2 regions of the Streptomyces sp. SUK 48 genome follow, and region 1 is predicted to be linked to the other one. Evidence: riboswitches for the same ligand, from Rfam matches in the RefSeq annotation. Region 1 holds a riboswitch; the other holds the start of a gene.
What was found. A riboswitch is a leader RNA that binds a small molecule or an ion and turns the genes downstream of it on or off. The one in region 1 is predicted to bind ZMP and ZTP.

Region 1 (9,720 bases):
TCACACCCGACCCTCACCCGGCGGCCGCACCGGGACCGCCGGACGAGGGTGAGCTAAGGCACAGCGTCCGGTCGCTCAGGTGCCGGGCTTGTGGCCGTACACGAAGACGTCGTCGCCCGTCCGCAGCAGCGACCAGTACTTCTTGGCGTCCTTCGGGGTCATGTTGACGCAGCCGTGCGAGCCGGGCGGGTTCCACATGCTCAGGCCGACCGAGTGGAACGCCTCGCCGCCGTTGAAGAACTGGCTGTACGGCATCGACACGTCGTACAGCGTCGAGACGTGGTGCAGGTCACGCCAGTAGACCTTCGTCAGGCCGGTGCGGGTGACGAAGCCCTTGCGGCCGGTGCGCACGGGCACCGGGCCGTAGACGAGCTTCTTGCCGTCCTGGATCCAGCTGAGCTGGCGCGTGAGGTCCACACAGGCGATCCGGCCCTTGTTCACCGGGCACTTGCCACTCTTGTTCGGGTTCTTCCCCACGGCCTTCTGCTGGTTGATGAGGTCCATCACACCCCAGGTGACGGGCCCCGCGTAGCCGATGGCGGGGGTGATGGCGTTCTTCGCCTGGAAGGAGCGGATCGCCTTGCAGTCGGCGGCGGACTGGCGGCCGTCGACCGGCCGGCCGAGGAACTTCTCCGCCTGCTTCTGGTACGGGCCCGTCGAGGTGGTGCAGTCGCTCGCGGCCTGGGCCGGTGCCGCGGTGAGGGCGAGTGTGAGCGGCGCCACCAGGCCCGTGAGGCCGAGTGCCACCACACCTCGTCTACGTATGTCCCCCATGAGGGCTTTTCTCCTTCTTGTCACCGTTGTTTCCCAGGGCCTCCCCCGGGGTGTCTTCGTGCGCGTTTCCCACGATCTCGGACAAGTAGACCTGATCGGGCAAGTCAGGGTTGCCTTTCTGGTCACGTCATGACGAAACGGTGAGCTTCCTCACCCCGCAGCAGGCCGCCGGTACGCGTCCGGCCAGAGGCGACGAGCAGCAGGTCCCCGGACGCCGCCACGCGGGGGCGCGGGCGACAACTCCTGGAGAACATTGGCTGAATCGCGGCACCGGTGGGGTGGTACGAGGATCAGTCGTGCCGGTCGTGCAGGGCGGCGTGGAAGCCGGTGTGGACCGAGGTGAGGCCGCCGTCGACGACGAGGGTGGTGCCGGTGATCCAGGCGGCGTCGCGGGAGGCGAGGAAGGCGACGGCGGCGGCGATGTCCTCGGGTTCGCCGATCCTGCCCAGCGGGTACAGGGCGCGGACGGCGTCGAGTTCGTCGTCGCGGCCCTCCCACGCCGAGGTGCGCACCGTGCCCGGCGCCACGAGGTTGACCCGGACGCCCCGGGCGGCGGCGTGCCCGGCGAGGGTGCGGGTCAGGGAGCCGAGGCCGGCCTTGGCGGCGCTGTAGGCGTGGTTGCCGAAGTCCTGGAGGCCGTTGACCGAGCCGATGCTCACGATCGCCCCGCGACCGGAGGCGGCCAGGTGGGGCAGGGCGGCGCGGCAGCAGCGGTGGACGCCGGTCAGGGTGATGTCGAGGTCGCGGGCCCATGTCCCGTCCGTGCCGTCCTCGAAACGGGGGGTGTCCGGGGTGCAGTGGGCGGCGCAGTTGACCAGGACGTCCAGGGAGCCGAAGGCGTCGACGGCGCGGGCCACGGCCGCTTCCACGGCGGTGCGCTCGGCCACGTCGCAGGCGAACGCCTCGGCGCTCAGGCCCCCTCGGCGCAGCTCGGCGGCGGTCCGCTCGGCCTCGGCCGGGTCCCGGTCGGTCACCAGGACCCGGCCGCCCTCCTCGGCGAGCCGCCGGGCGACGGCGGCGCCGATGCCGCGGGCCGCTCCGGTGACGAGGACTCCGTGTCCCGCGAAACGGGTGTGATCGCTCATGGGGCGACGGTACGGCCGTACCCCCGGTCCTTCACCGTCTTGTACCGGGGTTCCCGCCCGGCTCCGTGCTACCGCGCGAGCCGCTCGGCGACGGCGTCGGTGTCCGGCACGAACCACAGCTGGTCGCCCTCGTTGGACTCGTACACGAAGTCGCGCAGGGCGTCGCTCGCCCCGACCTGGGCCGAGATGTCGCCGACGACGGCGAGCCGCACCCGGTAGTTCACGAACTTCTGGACGACGGCGCCCGCGACGCCGGACCGCAGCTGGAAGAACTCCGGTGCGATCCGGGCCACGGGCACCTCGACCAGCTGGGCGTCCTGCCCGAAGGCGTCGCCTATGAGGTCCAGTGCCGCGCGCTCGCCGTCCAGGGGCGGGCCGTCGGGGGCGCAGCGCAGGACGCGGCTGTCGTGCAGGGTCACGAGCGTGTTCGTGGTCATGATCGTGACCCTATGCGCACGGTGCGGTTCAGTGCCCGCGTTTAATCCATTCCTCCAGGTGGGGGGCCTCGGCGCCGATGGTGGTGGAGTCGCCGTGCCCGGTGAGGACCCTGGTCTCGGGCGGGAGGGTGAGCAGCTTGTCGCGGATGGAGTCGACGATCGTCGGGAAGTGGGAGAAGGAGCGGCCGGTGGCGCCGGGGCCGCCCTGGAAGAGGGTGTCGCCGGTGAAGACGACGCCCAGCCCGGGATCGTGCAGGCAGACCGCGCCGGGCGCGTGCCCGGGGGTGTGCAGCACGGTGAGGTCGGCGCCGGCCGCCTCGATGACCTGGTCGTCCACGAGGAGCCGGTCGGGGTCGCGGTCGGGGTGGGTCATCCGCCACAGCGGCAGGTCGTCGGGGTGCAGCCAGATGACCGCGCCGGTGCGGTCGGCCAGCGCGGGCGCCGCGTCGATGTGATCGTTGTGGGCGTGGGTGCACACGATGGCGGTGAGCCTGCGGTCGCCGACGGCGCGGGCGATGGCGTCGGCGTCATGGGCGGCGTCGATGACGATCGCCTCGTGGTCGTCGCCCACGATCCAGACGTTGTTGTCGACGTCCCAGGTGCCGCCGTCGAGGCTGAACTGCCCCGAGGTGACGAGCCGTTCGATGCGCGCGGCCATCAGAGCACCACCACCGAGCGCAGCACGTCGCCCTGGTGCATCCGGTCGAACGCCTTCTCCACCTCGTCCAGTTGGATGGTCTCGGTGACGAACGCGTCGAGCGGGAGCCTGCCTTGCAGGTGCAGGTCGATGAGCATCGGGAAGTCGCGGGAGGGCAGGCAGTCGCCGTACCAGCTGGACTTGAGGGCGCCGCCGCGGCCGAAGACGTCCAGCAGGGGCAGTTCGAGCTTCATCTCCGGGGTGGGGACGCCGACGAGGACGACGGTGCCGGCGAGGTCGCGGGCGTAGAACGCCTGCTGGTACGTCTCCGGGCGGCCGACCGCCTCGATGACGACGTCGGCGCCGAAGCCGCCGGTCAGCTCGCGGACGGCCTCGACCGGGTCGTTCTGCCGGGAGTTGACGGTGTGCGTGGCGCCGAGGGCGCGGGCCTTCTCCAGCTTGCGGTCGTCGATGTCCACGGCGATGATCTTCGCCGCGCCGGCGAGGCTCGCACCGGCGACGGCCGCGTCGCCGACGCCGCCGCAGCCGATGACGGCGACCGAGTCGCCCCGGCCGACGTTGCCCGTGTTGATGGCGGCGCCGATGCCGGCCATCACACCGCAGCCGAGGAGGCCCGCGACGGCCGGGGAGACGGCCGGGTCGACCTTGGTGCACTGGCCTGCGGCGACGAGGGTCTTCTCGGCGAACGCGCCGATGCCGAGAGCCGGGGAGAGTTCCTGGCCGGTGGCGGCGAGGGTCATCTTCTGCTTCGCGTTGTGGGTGTTGAAGCAGTACCAGGGGCGGCCGCGCAGACAGGCCCGGCAATGGCCGCACACCGCGCGCCAGTTGAGGATGACGAAGTCACCGGGGGCCACCTCGGTGACACCGTCGCCGACCGACTCCACCACACCGGCGGCCTCATGGCCGAGGAGGAAGGGGAAGTCGTCGGAGATGCCGCCCTGCTTGTAGTGCAGATCGGTGTGGCAGACACCGCAGGCTTGGACGCGTACGACGGCCTCGCCGGGCCCGGGATCGGGCACCACGATCGTCTCGACTCGTACGGGCTCGTTCTTGCCCGGTGCGATCACGCCGCGTACTTCCTGCGCCATGGTCTGGTTCCTTCCATCGAGTGCTTACGGTGCAGACCCTACGCGCGTGCGATGGGCACCGGGACGGGCCACGGCGGTGACCGTGGATCTTTCCCCCGGGGGGTGGCTTGGCCGGGCCGACCGGAGCGGGGAAGCGCTGATGAACCGCGCTTATGAATCGCGCAAGAACCGGAGGGAAGGACGACGTCCGCTGATGGCGATTCCTTTGCGAGGTGCGGGAACTCGGCTGGTCCGGGCGCTTACCCGGACATGTCTTCCTGGCGGCATGCTCGCTGATGGCCGTAAGGGACGTACCGCCTTCCTGTTCTCGGCCGGTGCCTCGCCGCGCCCCGGGACGGAACGTGAACTCGCGGCGGCTTTCCCGCTGTTCGCGAAGACGCTGGACGAGCTGTGCGCGCGTCTGGACCCCTATCTCGAACTGCCTTTGAAAAGCGTGATGTTCGCGGAGCCCGGCAGCCGGACGGCGGCGCTGCTGGGCCGGGCGTCGTACGCGGGGCCGGCGCTCTTCGCGCTCCAGGTGGCGCAGTACCGGCTGCTGCGGAGCTGGGGCGCCCGCCCTGATGTGCTGTTCGGACATGGAGCCGGGCGGATGGCCGCCGCGTGCGCCGCCGGGGTCTTCTCCCCGTCGGCCGGCTGCCACGCGGTCGGCACGCTGGCCCGGCTGCTGGACGCCGCCCCGGGCGAGGCGGCCCCGAAGGCGCTGCTCACCGCCTACGGCCGTACGCTGGCCACCCTCCATCCCCGCCCGCCCCGGCTCCCCCTCGTCTCCGACGTCACCGACCGCCCGGTCGGCGCCGAGACCGCCGATCCGGGGTTCTGGCTGCCGGGTCCGGGGACCCGGCGGTTCGCCGACGTGGCCGGCCTGCTGCACCGGGACGGGGTGCGGACCTGGCTGGAGCTGGGACCGGCGGACACCCTGACCCGGGCGCTGACCGAGGACCTGCCGCCGGGCACCGCGCCGGCCCCCGGCGCGGCGTACGCCGTGGCCCGGGACTGGGCGGTGCTGAACGGCGGCGGTACGAGGCCGCGCGGCGCCCCGGCATGAGACGGCGCGTCAGGCACCCGTCGCGGCTCGGACCCCTACAACGGCAGCAGGCCGGTCACCGGCGCCACGATGTCGGTGACCTGGTGGAGTTCGCTGAGCTGGTCCAGCCGGCTGACCTGGTTCAGGGACTTGAGCTGCTGGGAGGCCGTGGGCATCTGGGCCCGCTGCTCCGCGGGGATGTTGCCGGTGGTGAGCGAGTCGAGCACGGTCATCGGGTTGATCTGCCCGGTGTGCGAGGCGCTCGCGTCGGCCGCGGTTGCGAGGGGCGCGGCCAGGCCCGTGACCCCGGCGGCGAGACCGAGGACGGCGACGATACGGCGTGTTGAGATCATGCCCTCAGCAACGGCCGGGACCCCCGGCCGGACACGGGCGGCGGCCCGCGCTCACTCGTGAGGCGGAGCACGCCCCGTGCGCTTGCCGAGGCCGCCGGGCCGGGGGACGCTCGAAGACGGGGCCCGTACGGTCCGCCGCCGGGCCGCGAGCGCCTGAAGGAGGTCACCATGGGCACCGCGACAGGCTCCGCCTTCGACACCGAGACACTGCGCCGGGGCATCGAGGGGAACACCGGGAACACCCTGCTGTCCCTGTACGCGGACGACGCGGAGATCCGTATCGTCGACCGCGACACCCAGCCCAGCCACCCCAGGATCCTGCACGGCCGCGGCGAGATCGCCGAGATGCTCGACGACGTCTACCGCCGCGACATGATCCACAAGCTGGACCGGTGCGTGGTGCAGGGCGACCACGTCGCGTTCACCGAGTCCTGCCAGTACGGGGACGGCACCCGTGTCCTCGCCGAGTCGATGATCACCCTGCGGGACGGGAAGATCGCCGAGCAGATTCTGATCCAGGCATGGGACGAGTAGGCGGGAGGTTCGCGCGGGTCCAGGTCAGCTCCCGGCTGACCTGGACTTTCTCGGCCCGCGCGGTGGCGGGCCGGGCGCGGCCCCGGCGGCAGGCACCGGTCTGCGCGGCGGGTGTGCCGGTGACGAGGGCGGTGCTGCGGTCGGTCCTGAGAGCGGTGCGCGGACGCCCGCCGGCCGTGGTGCCGCGTACGGCACGGGTGGCGCGGCTCCGGCGCGGCCGGACGCGGTGAGCCTCCCAGGCGTCGTCACGCCCGCTCCTCGGCCTCGTACCCGCCTCGGCTACGCTGTACCCGGGCCGTGACTGGCGCTTGGGTGGAGTACCACCGGGGAGCGGTCCGTAGGGTTGCCGCGCGCCTGGGCGAATGACATCGATCCAGCTCAGGAGTGTGCCGCATGACCCAGGCCCGTCTCATGGACGGAACCGCCCTCGCCCGTCGCATCGTCGAGGACACCGCGCGCAGGGCGGCGGAACTCACCGCGCGCACCGGCGTGGTGCCCTGTCTCGCGACCGTGCTGGTGGGCGAGGACCCGGCGTCCGTGACGTACGTCCGGATGAAGCAGAACCGCTGCCGCAAGGCCGGCATCACCTCCCGGCACGTGGCGCTGCCCGCGAGCACGTCCACCGCCGAACTGGTGGGCACGCTGCGGGAGTTGTCCGCCGATCCGGCCGTGCACGGAATTCTGCTCCAGCACCCGGTGGGCGACCACGTGGACGAGCGGGCCGCGTTCGAGGCGATCGCGCCCGGCAAGGACGTCGACGGGGTCACCTTCGCCTCGTTCGCCGCGATGAGCTTCGGTCTGCCGGGCTTCGTGTCCTGCACGCCGGGCGGCATCCTGCGGCTGCTGGACGAGTACGGCGTCGACCCGGCCGGGAAGCGGGCCGTGGTGGTGGGCCGCAGCGCGATCCTCGGCAAGCCGGTGGGCATGCTGCTGCTGGCCAGGGACGCGACGGTGACGTACTGCCATTCGCGCACCCGGGATCTGTCGGCGGCGGTCCGCGAGGCGGACATCGTCGTCGCCGCGGTCGGCCGGCCGCGGCTGCTGCGGGGCCAGGACATCAAGCCCGGCGCGGTCGTGATCGACGCCGGTTACAACGCCGGGAACGTGGGCGACGTCGACTTCGACTCGGCCGTCGAACGGGCCTCCCTGATCACCCCGGTGCCGGGCGGTGTCGGCCCGATGACGATCGCCACGCTGCTGGAGCAGACGGTGACGGCGGCGGAGGCCGCGGCCGGAGGGGCCGGGGCGGCCTGACGGCGGAAGGGGGCGAGGGGCCGGTGTTACCGCCCCGGCTCACCCGTCCGTCAGTACCATCCTGAACCTCGCGCCGCCCGACATCATCTTCCGGTACGCCGCGTCCGCCTCCGTCAGCGGGACCTTCTCCGTCATCGGGCGGATGCCGTTCAGGACGCTGAAGGCCATGGTGTCCTCGATGTCCCGCGAGGTCCCGGAGGGGTGGCCCCGGACCACGCGGGCGGCCATGAGGAGCTGGTTGGGGTTGATGCCGAGGGGGCGGTGTCCGCGCCGATGACGACCAGTTCGCCGCGGTGGGTCAGGCCGTCCACCGTGGCGGAGATGGCGTCGGAGTTGCCGGCGGTGGCGAGGACGACCTTGGCGCCGCCGAGGGACTGGAGCGCCTCGGCGACCGGGGTGGCGGCGGTGCTGTCGACGTAGTGGTGGGCGCCGAGCTGCTTGGCGAATTCCGCCTTCTGGGGGCCGCGGGCGATCGCCACCGTCTCGAAGCCCATCGCGACCGCGTACTGCACGCCGAGGTGCCCGAGGCCGCCGAGGCCCAGCACCGCGACCAGGTCGCCGGGACGTCCCGCGCTGCGCCGCAGCCCGTTGAACGTGGTCACCCCGGCGCAGGCCAGCGGCCCCGCGTCGCTCGCGGCGAGCGCGTCCGGGATCCGGGCCAGGGCGTCGACGGGCGCGATCACCTGCTCGCCGAAGCCGCCGTCGTAGGCCCAGCCCGGCACCTTGAGGGTCTCGCACACGATGAAGTCGCCCTCGCGGCAGGCCCGGCAGTGGCCGCAGCTGCCGCCGAACCAGCCCACGGCCACCCGGTCGCCGACCTGCCACCCGCGCTCGCCCGCCCCCTCGCCCAGTTCCGCGATCCGCCCGGCGATCTCGTGCCCGGGCACCTCGGGGAAGGTGATGCCGGGCACCGCCGCGCTCACGAACAGCGCGTCGCTGTGGCAGACGCCGCACGCCTCGACGGCGATCCGCACCTGGCCGGGCCCCGGCCGCGGCACCTCGCGCTCGACCACCTCGAACGTGCCGTTCGCGGCGGTCACCTGGGCGACTCGATAACTGCTCATGGATCTCTCCCGAGAAGGGGGTACGAGCGTGGGCGGGGCGGCCGGTCGATGGGTGACGGCCGCCGCTCGGCCCGGCGGGGCGGTACGACGGCCCGCCCCTCGACCAGCAGACCAGTTCCGGCGCGATCGCGCGCGCCGAACGGCTCCCGCCGGACATCGAGCCGGCGGCGGACCGGACCCCGGCACCGGCACCGGCACCGGCACCGGCAATGGCAATGGCAATGGCAATGGCAATGGATGAACGCTCAACGGATCGGACGGCGCAGCGCTCGCCGGGTCCACGGCCCGGCCATAGAGTGACCTACATCATGCCGGACCGGCTGATATCGACTCCTGCCCGCACGGTCTGGAGGGCACATGACGCACATCAAGGTGACGGTGGACGGCACGGTCTACGAGGACGACGTGGAGCCGCGGCTGCTCCTCGCCCACTATCTGCGGGACCGCCTCGGTCTGACCGGCACCCCGATCGGCTGCGACACCTCCAGCTGCGGCGCGTGCACGGTCGACCTGGACGGCGCGACCGCCAAGAGCTGCTCGGTGCTGGCCGTCCAGGCGGACGGCTGCGCGGTGACGACCGTGCAGGGCCTGGCGGCGGACGGCGGGTGGACGCCGCTCCAGCGCGCGTTCCACGAGCAGCACGCGCTCCAGTGCGGCTACTGCACCCCCGGCATGATCATGGCGGCGCGCGATCTGCTGCGGGAGAACCCGCGCCCCACCGCCGAGGAGGTGCGCGACGCCCTGGAGGGGAACCTCTGCCGCTGCACCGGCTACCAGAACATCGTCCGCGCGGTGCTCGCCGCCGCCGGTGGGCAGGACGGCCCCGAGCCCGGCTCCCGCGCGGGGGACGCGCCCGGGGCGCAGGCCACCGAGGAGGTGCGGGCATGACCGGGCAGGCCGTGGCGGGCGAGGCCGGGCGGGAGGTCGGCCGGTCCCGGCTGCGCAAGGAGGACGCCCGGCTGATCACGGGCCAGACCACCTGGACCGACAACATCCAGGTCGCCGGGCTGCTGCACCTGGCCATCCTGCGCAGCCCGATGGCGCACGCCCGCGTCACCCGCGTCAATGTCGCCCCCGCGCTCGAACGCCCCGGTGTCCTCGCCGCGTTCAGCGGCGCGGACCTCGCGGAGGGGCTCGGCTCGCTGCCCTGCGCGTGGCCGGTGACCGAGGACATCGTGCTGCCCGGCCATCCGCCGATCGCGGTGGACGAGGTCCGCTACGCGGGCGACCCGGTGGCCGTCGTCGTGGCCCGCGACCGGTACGCGGCGGCCGACGCGCTGGAGGCGGTCGAGGTCGACTACGACCCGCTGCCCCCGGTCCTCGACCTGGAGGACGCGCTCGCCGAGGGCGCCCCGCTGGTCCACTCCGACCAGGGCACCAACCGCTGCTACACCTGGCCGCTGGCCACCGGCGAGAGCTTCGCGGCGGTCCGCGAGCGCGCCGAGGTCA
Region 2 (9,720 bases), 2.9 Mb from region 1:
GGCGACGGCGCGGGCCTTCTCGGCACCCTTGGCGAGGATCGCGTCGAGGGTCTCGGCGTCGTCCAGGTACTGCTGGGTGCGCTCCCGGAACGGCGTCACGAACTCGACCATGACCTCGGCGAGGTCGGTCTTGAGCGCGCCGTACATCTTGCCCTCGTACTCCCGCTCCAGGTCGGCGATCGAGGTGCCGGTGAGGACGGAGTAGATGGTGAGCAGGTTGGAGACGCCCGGCTTGGCCTGCGCGTCGTAGCGGATGACGGTGTCGGTGTCGGTGACCGCGCTCTTGACCTTCTTGGCGGTGGTCTTCGGCTCGTCCAGGAGGTTGATCAGGCCCTTCGGCGTGGACGCCGACTTGCTCATCTTGATCGACGGGTCCTGGAGGTCGTAGATCTTCGCCGTCTCCTTGAGGATGTACGGCGCCGGGATCGTGAACGTCTGCCCGAAGCGGCCGTTGAAACGCTCGGCCAGGTCCCGGGTCAGCTCGATGTGCTGGCGCTGGTCCTCGCCCACCGGCACCTGGTTGGCCTGGTACAGCAGGATGTCCGCGACCTGGAGGATCGGGTACGTGAACAGGCCGACCGAGGCGCGCTCGGCGCCCTGCTTGGCGGACTTGTCCTTGAACTGGGTCATGCGGCTGGCCTCGCCGAAGCCGGTGAGGCAGTTCATCACCCAGGCCAGCTCGGCGTGCTCGGGCACATGGCTCTGCACGAACAGGGTGCAGCGCTCCGGGTCCAGTCCGGCGGCGAGGAGCTGGGCGGCGGCCAGGCGGGTGTTGGCCCGCAGCTCCTTGGGGTCCTGGGGCACGGTGATCGCGTGCAGGTCGACGACCATGTAGAAGGCGTCGTGGGTCTCCTGGAGGGATACCCACTGGCGGACGGCGCCGAGGTAGTTGCCGAGGTGGAACGAGCCGGCGGTGGGCTGGATACCGGAGAGCACGCGGGGCTTTTCAGCGGGGGCCATGCCGCCCATTCTCTCATCGGCCGAGGGTGGGATCGGCCCGGGAGGCGGGGGCGGTGCGGGAACGTCCCGGGAGGCGGGGGGCGGGGACGCCGGGGACTGCGGACCGCTGGTGACCGGTCGCGCAGTTCCCCGCGCCCCCGGGGCATGGCCCCCGACGGCGTCGATCAGCCCAGGTCGACTTCCGGGTAGAGCGGGAAGCCCGCGACCAGGTCGGTGGCGCGCTGGGCGATCTCCTCGGAGACCTTCTCGTCCAGGACGTGGGACGCCTTGCTCGGGGCGCCGGACTTGGTGGTGCCCGGTTCGGTGGCCGCGAGGACGCGGTCGATCAGTCCGGCCACCTCGTCCATCTCCGCCGTGCCCAGGCCGCGGGTGGTCAGGGCGGGCGTGCCGATGCGGATGCCGGAGGTGTACCAGGCGCCGTTGGGGTCGGCCGGGATGGCGTTGCGGTTGGTGACGATGCCGGAGTCGAGGAGGGCGGCCTCGGCCTGGCGGCCGGTGAGGCCGTAGGAGCCGGCGACGTCGATCAGGTTGAGGTGGTTGTCGGTGCCCCCGGTGACGAGGGTCGCGCCCCGCCGCGTCAGGCCCTCGGCCAGCGCCCGGGCGTTGTCCACGATGCGCTGCGCGTAGTCCTGGAACGCGGGCTGCCGGGCCTCGGCCAGGGCGACCGCCTTGGCGGCCATGACGTGCGGCAGCGGGCCGCCGAGGACCATCGGGCAGCCGCGGTCGACCTGGTCCTTGAGGGAGTCGTCGCACAGCACCATGCCGCCGCGCGGGCCGCGCAGCGACTTGTGGGTGGTGGTGGTGACGATCTGGGCGTGCGGGACCGGGTCGAAGTCGCCGGTGAGGACCTTGCCCGCGACGAGACCGGCGAAGTGGGCCATGTCGACCATGAGGGTCGCGCCGACCTCGTCGGCGATCTCGCGCATGATCCGGAAGTTCACCAGCCGGGGGTACGCCGAGTAGCCCGCCACGATGATCAGCGGCTTGAACTCGCGGGCCTGGGCGCGCAGCGCCTCGTAGTCGATGAGGCCGGTCGCGGGGTCGGTGCCGTAGGAGCGCTGGTCGAACATCTTGCCGGAGATGTTCGGGCGGAAGCCGTGGGTGAGGTGGCCGCCGGCGTCCAGGGACATGCCGAGCATCCGCTGGTTGCCGAACGCCTGGCGCAGCTCGGCCCAGTCCGCGTCGGAGAGGTCGTTGACCTGGCGGGCGCCGGTCTTCGCCAGGAAGGGGACCTCGACCCGGTCGGCGAGTACGGCCCAGAAGGCGACGAGGTTGGCGTCGATGCCGGAGTGCGGCTGGACGTAGGCGTGCCGGGCGCCGAAGAGCTCGCGGGCGTGCTCGGCGGCCAGGGACTCCACGGTGTCCACGTTGCGGCAGCCGGCGTAGAAGCGGCGGCCGACGGTGCCCTCGGCGTACTTGTCGCTGAACCAGTTGCCCATCGCGAGGAGGGTCGCCGGGGAGGCGTAGTTCTCGGAGGCGATCAGCTTGAGCATCGCGCGCTGGTCGGTGACCTCCTGGCCGATGGCGTCGGCGACCCGGGGCTCCACGGCGCGGATCACGTCGAGGGCGGCGCGGAAGGCGGTGGACTCGGTGGACAGGGGCTGCTCTGGCATGGGGACCTCCGGACGGGGTGCGTTTCGGCGTTCACGTTCGGCCCAGGCGCACGGCACTGTTTCCAGCAAGGCCGCTCCCCGATGGTCCGTCCCATCCCAGCGCGCCAGTCACGGCCCGTGGCTCAGCGTACCGGCCCGCCCGGAGGGCGGAGATCCGGCGTCCACCATGCGGGCGAGAGCGCGGACGGCCCGCTCAGTGGATGCGGACGGCTCCGTTCAGAGGATGACGTGCGGCAGGAAGCGCGCGTACCCGTCGGTGACGGGGCCCGACGACTCGCGGATGCCGAGGCCCGCGGGCTCGCCGTCGATGACCCAGGCGCCGAGGACGACGTGGTTGCCGTCGAAGGCGGGCAGCGGCGCGAGCCCCTGGTAGCAGCAGGGCTCGGGGCGGACGGCGGGCGGGCCGCCCGGCGGGTGCAGGGTGACGCCCTCGCCCTCGCGGCCCAGCAGGGGCTTGGCGGCGTAGCCGGTGGTGGCGGCGAGCTCGCGGGGGCCGTCGAGGTAGGAGGGCAGGAGGCTGGGGTGGCCGGGGTAGAGCTCCCACAGGACGGCCAGCAGGGCCTTGTTGCTCAGGAGCATCTTCCAGGCGGGCTCGATCCACAGGGTGCTGCCGGTGCCGCCGCCGTTGTCCAGGGTGTCCAGGACATGGCCGCCGAAGGCGTCGGTGGTGAGCCATTCCCAGGGGTAGAGCTTGAAGAGGGCGCGGATGAACCGCAGCCGGTTGTCCACGAACCGGCCGGAGAGGGTGTCCCAGCCGATCTCCTCCATGGCGAGCCAGTCGGTCTCCAGGCCCGCCTGCTCCGCGGTCTCCTTCAGATAGGCGACCGTCATCAGGTCCTCGCCCAGCTCGTCGGCGGCGGAGTGCGCGAAGTGCAGCGGGCTGCCGGGCGGGAGCAGCGCGGACTGCCTGCGCCAGGACTCCACCAGGCGTTCGTGCAGCGAGTTCCACTGGTCCGCGCCGGGGAAGCGGTCCTCCATCCAGAACCACTGCGGGGAGGCGGCCTCCACCAGGGAGGTGGGGGTGTCCGCGTTGTACTCCAGCAGCTTGGCGGGGCCGGTGCCGTCGTAGCGCAGGTCGAACCGGCCGTAGAAGGAGGGGAGTTCGGCGCGGCGGTGCCAGGACTCGGTGACCGCGGCGGCGACGGCGGGGTCGGTGATGCCGAGGTCGGCGAGGCGGCCCCGCTCCACGAGGTGGCCGGCCGCCGCCAGGCACATGGCGTGCAGTTCGGCGACCGTCTCCTCCAGCGCCTCGACCTCGGGCAGCGAGAAGACGTAGTACGCGCTCTCGTCCCAGTAGGGGCGCAGGCTCCCGTCGGGATGGCGGGTGAGCGGGTAGATCAGGCCCTGTTCCTCGACGGTGCGCTGCCAGTCCGGGCGGGGGGTGATGGTACGGCGTTCCATACGGCGGTCCCGGTCAGCCGCCGGAGCTGCGCGAGCCGCCGCCGAAGCCGCCGCGGTGCACCCCGCCGGAGCCGGAGCCGTAGTGCGTCGAGGAGTGGTGGGTGGAGTGGCCCGAGCTGTGGCGGGGCTTGGTGAAGGAACCGCCGCTCACCCAGGAGCCCTTCTTCTTGCCGCCGTAGTACCAGGCGCCGTTGACCGCCGACTTGACCGCCTTGCAGTTCTTGTCGGAGACGACCTTGTAGCCCTTGGCGTACGTGTAGCTGCTCTGGTCCACGCAGCGCTTGTCCGGCTGGGACGAGCAGGCGGTGAGCGCGGCGGCCAGCAGGCCGACGCCGCCGAGGACCACCGCGCCGGAGCGCAGCCGTCGCCTGGTTTCGGCCATGTTCGTGTCTCCCCCGTGTGCGATGTGCGGTGCGGCAAGCCTAGAGACCGGTATGAGAACCGGCCAAGGGGGGTGAGCATGACAGGACGGTGGCGGGCCTCCTTTAGAGTCCCTTTGTGCTCTTTGGAATGGTGTGCGCCCTAGGCGCGGCGGTCTGTTTTGGTACCGCGACGGTGTTGCAGGCGGTGGCGGCGCGGCAGGCCGGTCCCGGTGGTGGCGGTGAGGCGGCGCTGCTGCTGCGGGCGTTGCGGCAGTGGCGGTACATCGCCGGGCTCGGGCTGGACGGGCTGGGGTTCCTGTTCCAGATCGTGGCGCTGCGCTCGCTGCCGATCTACGCGGTCGGCGCCGCCCTCGCGGCCAGCCTCGCGGTGACGGCGGTGGTCGCGGCGCGGCTGCTGGACGTGCGGCTGCGCGGTGTGGAGTGGGGCGCGGTGGGCGTGGTGTGCGCCGGGCTCGCGATGCTGGGCCTGGCCTCCGGCCCGGAGGGCGGCAAGGACGGGTCGGACACCCTGCGGTGGGTGATGCTCGCGGTGGCGCTCGGGCTGCTGCTGCTCGGGCTCGCGGGCGGGCGGCTGTCCGGTCCGGCGCGGGGGCTGGTGCTCGGGCTCGGCGCCGGGTGCGGGTTCGGGGTGGTCGAGGTGACGGTCCGGCTGATCGACAGCCTCGCGCCCACCGCGCTGCTCACCAACCCCGCGACGTACGCCCTGCTGATCGGTGGCGGTGCCGCGTTCATCCTGCTGACCTCGGCCCTCCAGCGCGGCTCGGTCACGACGGCGACGGCCGGGATGGTGCTCGGCGAGACGCTCGGCCCCGCCGCGATCGGCGTCGTCTGGCTCGGCGACCGCACCCGCGAGGGCATGGCCTGGCTGGCCGTCCTCGGCTTCGCGGTGGCGGTGGCCGGCGCCCTGGCCCTGGCCCGCTTCGGCGAGGCCCCGGAGGCGGAACCGGCGGAGCGGCCGTCACAGACCGCGCGGTAGGCCGCGGGCGAGCGCCCGGCCGGCGGGGGCGCCCGCTGAACAGGTCCCGGAAAAGCGGCGGACCGGCTGCGCCCCCCGCAGCGCAACCGGTCCGCGGACCATCCTGCGCCAACCGCCCGCCCGTGACCAGGAACCTCATTTTCCGGAACTGGATTTTCAGGAACGTAGACTTCCGATATTTTCCGGGCCGCCGGTGTGGCGGCCCGCGCCGAGAGGGAGTCGGGGATGGACAGGGAAGCCCTGCGGTCGCTGCTGCGGCACAAGCGCTCGCTGATCGACCCCACCGAGCTGGGCTGGCCCCGCCGCACCGGCCGCGGCCGCCGGTCCGCCGGGCTCTCCCAGGCCCAGGTGGCGCACGCGCTGTACGTCTCCGAGCGCACCTACGCACAGCTGGAGCGGGGCGACATGCCCTCCCCCGCGCCCGAGTTCCTCGACGCGGTCTCCACCGTGCTGCGCATGGCCGAGCCGGAGCGCGGCGCGCTGTACGTCTACGCGCTGGGCCACGAGCCGCCGGTCCCCATGAACCCCGAGGCCGGTACCCGGGTCGACCCGGCCTGGTTCACGGCCGTCCAGGGCGTGTCCGGCGTGCCCTGCTACGTCAACGACGTGGCGTGGAACCTCCTCGCCTGGAACGACGACTTCCTGCGCATGTTCCCCCGCGCCGAGGGCGCGGAGCCCGCGGTGCCCGAGCGGAACGTGATGCGCTGGATGCTGCTGCGCGAGGAGGCGCGCGAGCACCATCTGCTGGACTGGGCGGAGCGGTGGGCGGCGCCGGTCGCGGCCCAGCTGCGGGCGGCGGTGGCGGCCCACCCGGACAACCCCGATCTGCGGCAGCTGGACGCGGAGGTGAACGACGACCCCGTGGTGGGGCCCATCTACCGCCGCCACGACATCACCTATGTGCAGCAGGACGGGGACACCCGGCCGGTGCGGCACGCGGGACTCGCCGCCGCCGACGACGACCGGTGCTGCGCCCGGCACGCTCCCGCCGCGCGGGGCCTGGTGACCCTGTGCGCCGCGCAGCCGCTGGGTTCGCCGGGCGCCCGGTTCTTCTTCCTGGTCTTCCGCCCGGTCACCGGCTGACCCGCGGGCCGCTCCCTAGGGCAGCACCCTGCACAGCGCCTCCAGCGCCCCCGCCCACGCGCTGTCCGGCGGCGTCCCGTACCCCACCACCAGCGCGTCCACCGGCTCGGCGACGGCCTCGGGATGGCGGTGGAAGGAGAGTCCGTGCAGGGCGAGCCCCTGCCAGGCGGCGGCCTGGACGACGGAGGACTCGGTGCCCGGGGGCAGCCGCAGCAGCGCGTGCAGGCCCGCGGCGACCCCGGTGACCCGGACGCCGGGGGCGCGTTCGGCGACGGCCGCGGCGAGGGCGTCGCGGCGGCGCCGGTAGCGCGAGCGGGCGGCGCGGACCTGGCGGTCGTACGCCCCCGAGGTGAGGAACTCGGCGAGGGTGAGCTGTTCGAGGACGCCCACGGTGTCGGCGTGGCCCTTGGCCGTGAGCACCTCGCGGGTGAGGGCCGGCGGCAGGACCATCCAGCCCAGCCGGATGCCCGGGGCGAGGGATTTGCTGGCGGTGCCGAGGTAGACGACACGGTCGGGGTCGAGGCCCTGGAGGGCGCCGACGGGCTGGCGGTCGTAGCGGAACTCGCCGTCGTAGTCGTCCTCCAGGACGAGGGAGTCGGTGCGCCGCGCCCAGTCCACGACGGCCGCGCGCCGGTCGGGGTGCAGGGGCAGGCCCATCGGGAACTGGTGGGCGGGGGTGAGGAGTACGGCACCCTTGGAGGTCAACGGGCGCGGATCGGTGCCGAGTTCGTCCCAGGGCAGGGCGGGGGTCGCCAGACCCGCGGCCTCAAGGAGGCCCCAGTAGACGTCGAGGCCGTACGACTCGACGGCCACCGAGCGCGTCCCGCGGGCGCGCAGCACCGGGCCGAGGAGGCGCAGGGCGTGCGAGAAGCCCGCGGTGACGACCAGGTCGTCCGGGTCGCAGCGCACGCCCCGGACGCGGGCGAGATAGCCGGCGAGGGCGGTGCGCAGTTCGACGCGGCCGCGCGGATCGCCGTAGCCCAGGGCCTCGTTGGGGGCGGCGGTCAGGGCGCGGCGGGCGGCCCTCGCCCACTCGGCGCGCGGGAACGCGGCGAGGTCGGGGGTGCCGGGGACGAGGTTGTGGGCGGGCCGGGCCGGCACGCGGGGGCGGCGGGCGGGGCCGCTCGGCGGGACCACGGCGCGTTCGGCGACCCGGGTGCCGGAGCCCTGCCGGGCGGTGAGCCAGCCCTCGGCGACCAGGTCGGCGTACGCCTCGCCGACGGTGTTGCGGGCGACGCCGAGGTCGGCGGCGAGGCTCCGGGAGGAGGGCAGCCGGGTGCCGGGGGCGAGCCGGCCGGTGCGGACCGCCTCGCGCAGGGCATCGGTCAGCCCCCGGCGCAGCCCGCCCGGGCCGGCCGGTTCCAGATGCAGGTCGACGCCCAAAGTGGCCCACGATTCCGCCATGGAAATGGACCATACTCCTGGGCTGCCTCGCTTCTACGGTGGAGGCATGAACACGCACGAGAACACCGAGTACGCCATCGAGCACGCCCCCCGTCTGAACTGGAGCGAGCACGCTCCGGACGTCTACAAGGCGATGGTGCGGCTGGACATCGCCGCCCGGCAGGGGCTGGACGCGAAGCTGCTCGAACTGGTGAAGATCCGTGCCTCGCAGCTCAACCACTGCGCGTTCTGCCTGGACATGCACACCAAGGACGCGCTCGCGGCCGGGGAGAGCGTGGAGCGGATCATCCAGCTGAGCGCGTGGGAGGAGTCGCGGCACTTCTACACGGAGCGGGAGCTGGCGGCGATCGAGCTGACCGAGGCGATCACCGTGCTGACCGACGGTTTCGTGCCGGACGAGGTGTACGAGCGGGCCGCCAAGCAGTTCGAGGAGCCCGAGCTGGTCCGGCTGATCGCCGCGATCACGGTGATCAACGCCTGGAACCGGTTCGGCGTCAGCGCCCGGATGACCCCGGGCCACTACCAGCCCGGACAGCACGCGTGACCGGGACCGTGGAGGCGCTGCGCGCGCTGCACCGGGGGCGCCCCCAGGGAGATCCGCTGATCCTGCCCGGACCCTGGGACGCGGCCAGTGCGCGGGCCCTCGTGGAGGCGGGGTTCGAGGCGCTGGCCACGCCGAGCGCGGGGGTCGCCGCCGCGCTCGGGTACGCGGACGGCGAGACCCCGGCGGACGAGATGTTCGCGGCGATCGCCCGGATCACCCGCGCGGTGGACGTGCCGGTGACGGCGGACGTCGAGGGCGGGTACGGGCTCGCGCCGAAGGAGCTGGTGGAGCGGCTGCTGGAGGCGGGCGCCGTCGGCTGCAACATCGAGGACTCCGGCGGGGGTGCGCTCCGGGACCCGCGGGAGCACGCCGCGTACCTGGCCGAGTTCTGCGCGGCGGCCGGGGGGCGGATCTTCCTGAACGCCCGCGTCGATGTCTTCGTGCACGGGGACGGGGACCCCGAACGGGCCATCGCGCGGGCCGCGTCGTACGTCGCGGCGGGTGCCGAGTGCGTGTATCCGATCATGGCCCCGGCGGACGTACTGCCCCTGCTGCGGTCCGGGATCGAGGGCCCGCTGAACGCGCTGGCCCCGCTGACCCCGGACGGCCCCTCGCCCGCCGCGCTCGGCAAACTCGGGGCCACCCGGATCACGTTCGGCCCGCAGCTCCAGCGCAGGGCCGCGGCCGCGGCGGCCGAACTCGCCGCCGGGCTGCGTCAGTAGCGGCTCAGGACAGCCACTTCTTCCAGACGGACGGGTGGCTGTCCACCCACTTCTCCGCGGCCGCCTGCGGGGACATCTTGTCCTGGGCGATCAGCAGGGAGACCTCGTTCTGGTCGTCGGTGGTCCAGCGGAACTTCTTCAGGAAGTCCGCCGCCTTGCCGCCCGACTTGGCGAAGTCCGCGTTCAGGTACTTCTGGAGCGGGGTGCGCGGGTAGGCGCAGGCGATCTTCGCCGCGTCCGCGTCGCAGCCGTCCTTGTAGGGCGGCAGCTTCACCTCCGTCATCGGGACCTTCTTGAACAGCCACTGCGGTGAGTACCAGTACGTCAGGAAGGGCTTCTTCTCCTTGGCGAACTGCTTCATCTGGGTGATCTGCGCGGCCTCGGAACCGGCGAAGACGACCTGGTAGTTCAGCTTCAGGTTCTTCACCAGGGCCTTGTCATTGGTGACATAGGACGGGGAGCCGTCCATCAGCTGGCCCTTGCCGCCGCTCTCCGCGGTGCGGAAGAGGGAGGCGTACTTGTTCAGGTTGTGCCAGTCGGTGATGTCGGGGTGCTGCTTGACGAGGTACGTCGGCACGAACCAGCCGATGTGCCCGGTCACCCCGAGATCGCCGGCCCGGGTGATCGTCTTCTT

Region 2: linked by a shared signal. The riboswitch ahead of GHR20_RS14340 (glycine hydroxymethyltransferase) and the one ahead of GHR20_RS01985 (bifunctional 5,10-methylenetetrahydrofolate dehydrogenase/5,10-methenyltetrahydrofolate cyclohydrolase) in region 1 are both predicted to bind ZMP and ZTP.

Annotation. Positions count from the first base shown of each region.
Region 1 covers NZ_CP045740.1:437,732-447,451, forward strand. The annotation lists gene GHR20_RS01940 (L,D-transpeptidase) at 76-774, opposite strand; gene GHR20_RS01945 (SDR family NAD(P)-dependent oxidoreductase) at 1,065-1,859, opposite strand; gene GHR20_RS01950 (DUF4180 domain-containing protein) at 1,928-2,296, opposite strand; gene GHR20_RS01955 (MBL fold metallo-hydrolase) at 2,325-2,954, opposite strand; gene GHR20_RS01960 (S-(hydroxymethyl)mycothiol dehydrogenase) at 2,954-4,042, opposite strand; gene GHR20_RS01965 (acyltransferase domain-containing protein) at 4,308-5,087, shown strand; gene GHR20_RS01970 (hypothetical protein) at 5,123-5,419, opposite strand; gene GHR20_RS01975 (nuclear transport factor 2 family protein) at 5,588-5,953, shown strand; gene GHR20_RS01980 (hypothetical protein) at 5,941-6,183, shown strand; ZMP/ZTP riboswitch at 6,241-6,320, shown strand; gene GHR20_RS01985 (bifunctional 5,10-methylenetetrahydrofolate dehydrogenase/5,10-methenyltetrahydrofolate cyclohydrolase) at 6,347-7,207, shown strand; partial or broken gene GHR20_RS01990 (alcohol dehydrogenase catalytic domain-containing protein) at 7,247-8,271, opposite strand; gene GHR20_RS01995 ((2Fe-2S)-binding protein) at 8,629-9,159, shown strand; gene GHR20_RS02000 (xanthine dehydrogenase family protein molybdopterin-binding subunit) at 9,156-9,720, shown strand, end outside.
Region 2 covers NZ_CP045740.1:3,379,691-3,389,410, forward strand. The annotation lists gene trpS (tryptophan--tRNA ligase) at 1-969, opposite strand, end outside; gene GHR20_RS14340 (glycine hydroxymethyltransferase) at 1,125-2,573, opposite strand; ZMP/ZTP riboswitch at 2,607-2,695, opposite strand; gene GHR20_RS14345 (glutathionylspermidine synthase family protein) at 2,790-3,974, opposite strand; gene GHR20_RS14350 (hypothetical protein) at 3,988-4,356, opposite strand; gene GHR20_RS14355 (DMT family transporter) at 4,485-5,333, shown strand; gene GHR20_RS14360 (helix-turn-helix domain-containing protein) at 5,559-6,416, shown strand; gene GHR20_RS14365 (PLP-dependent aminotransferase family protein) at 6,432-7,820, opposite strand; gene GHR20_RS14370 (carboxymuconolactone decarboxylase family protein) at 7,867-8,364, shown strand; gene GHR20_RS14375 (isocitrate lyase/phosphoenolpyruvate mutase family protein) at 8,361-9,086, shown strand; gene GHR20_RS14380 (ABC transporter substrate-binding protein) at 9,091-9,720, opposite strand, start outside.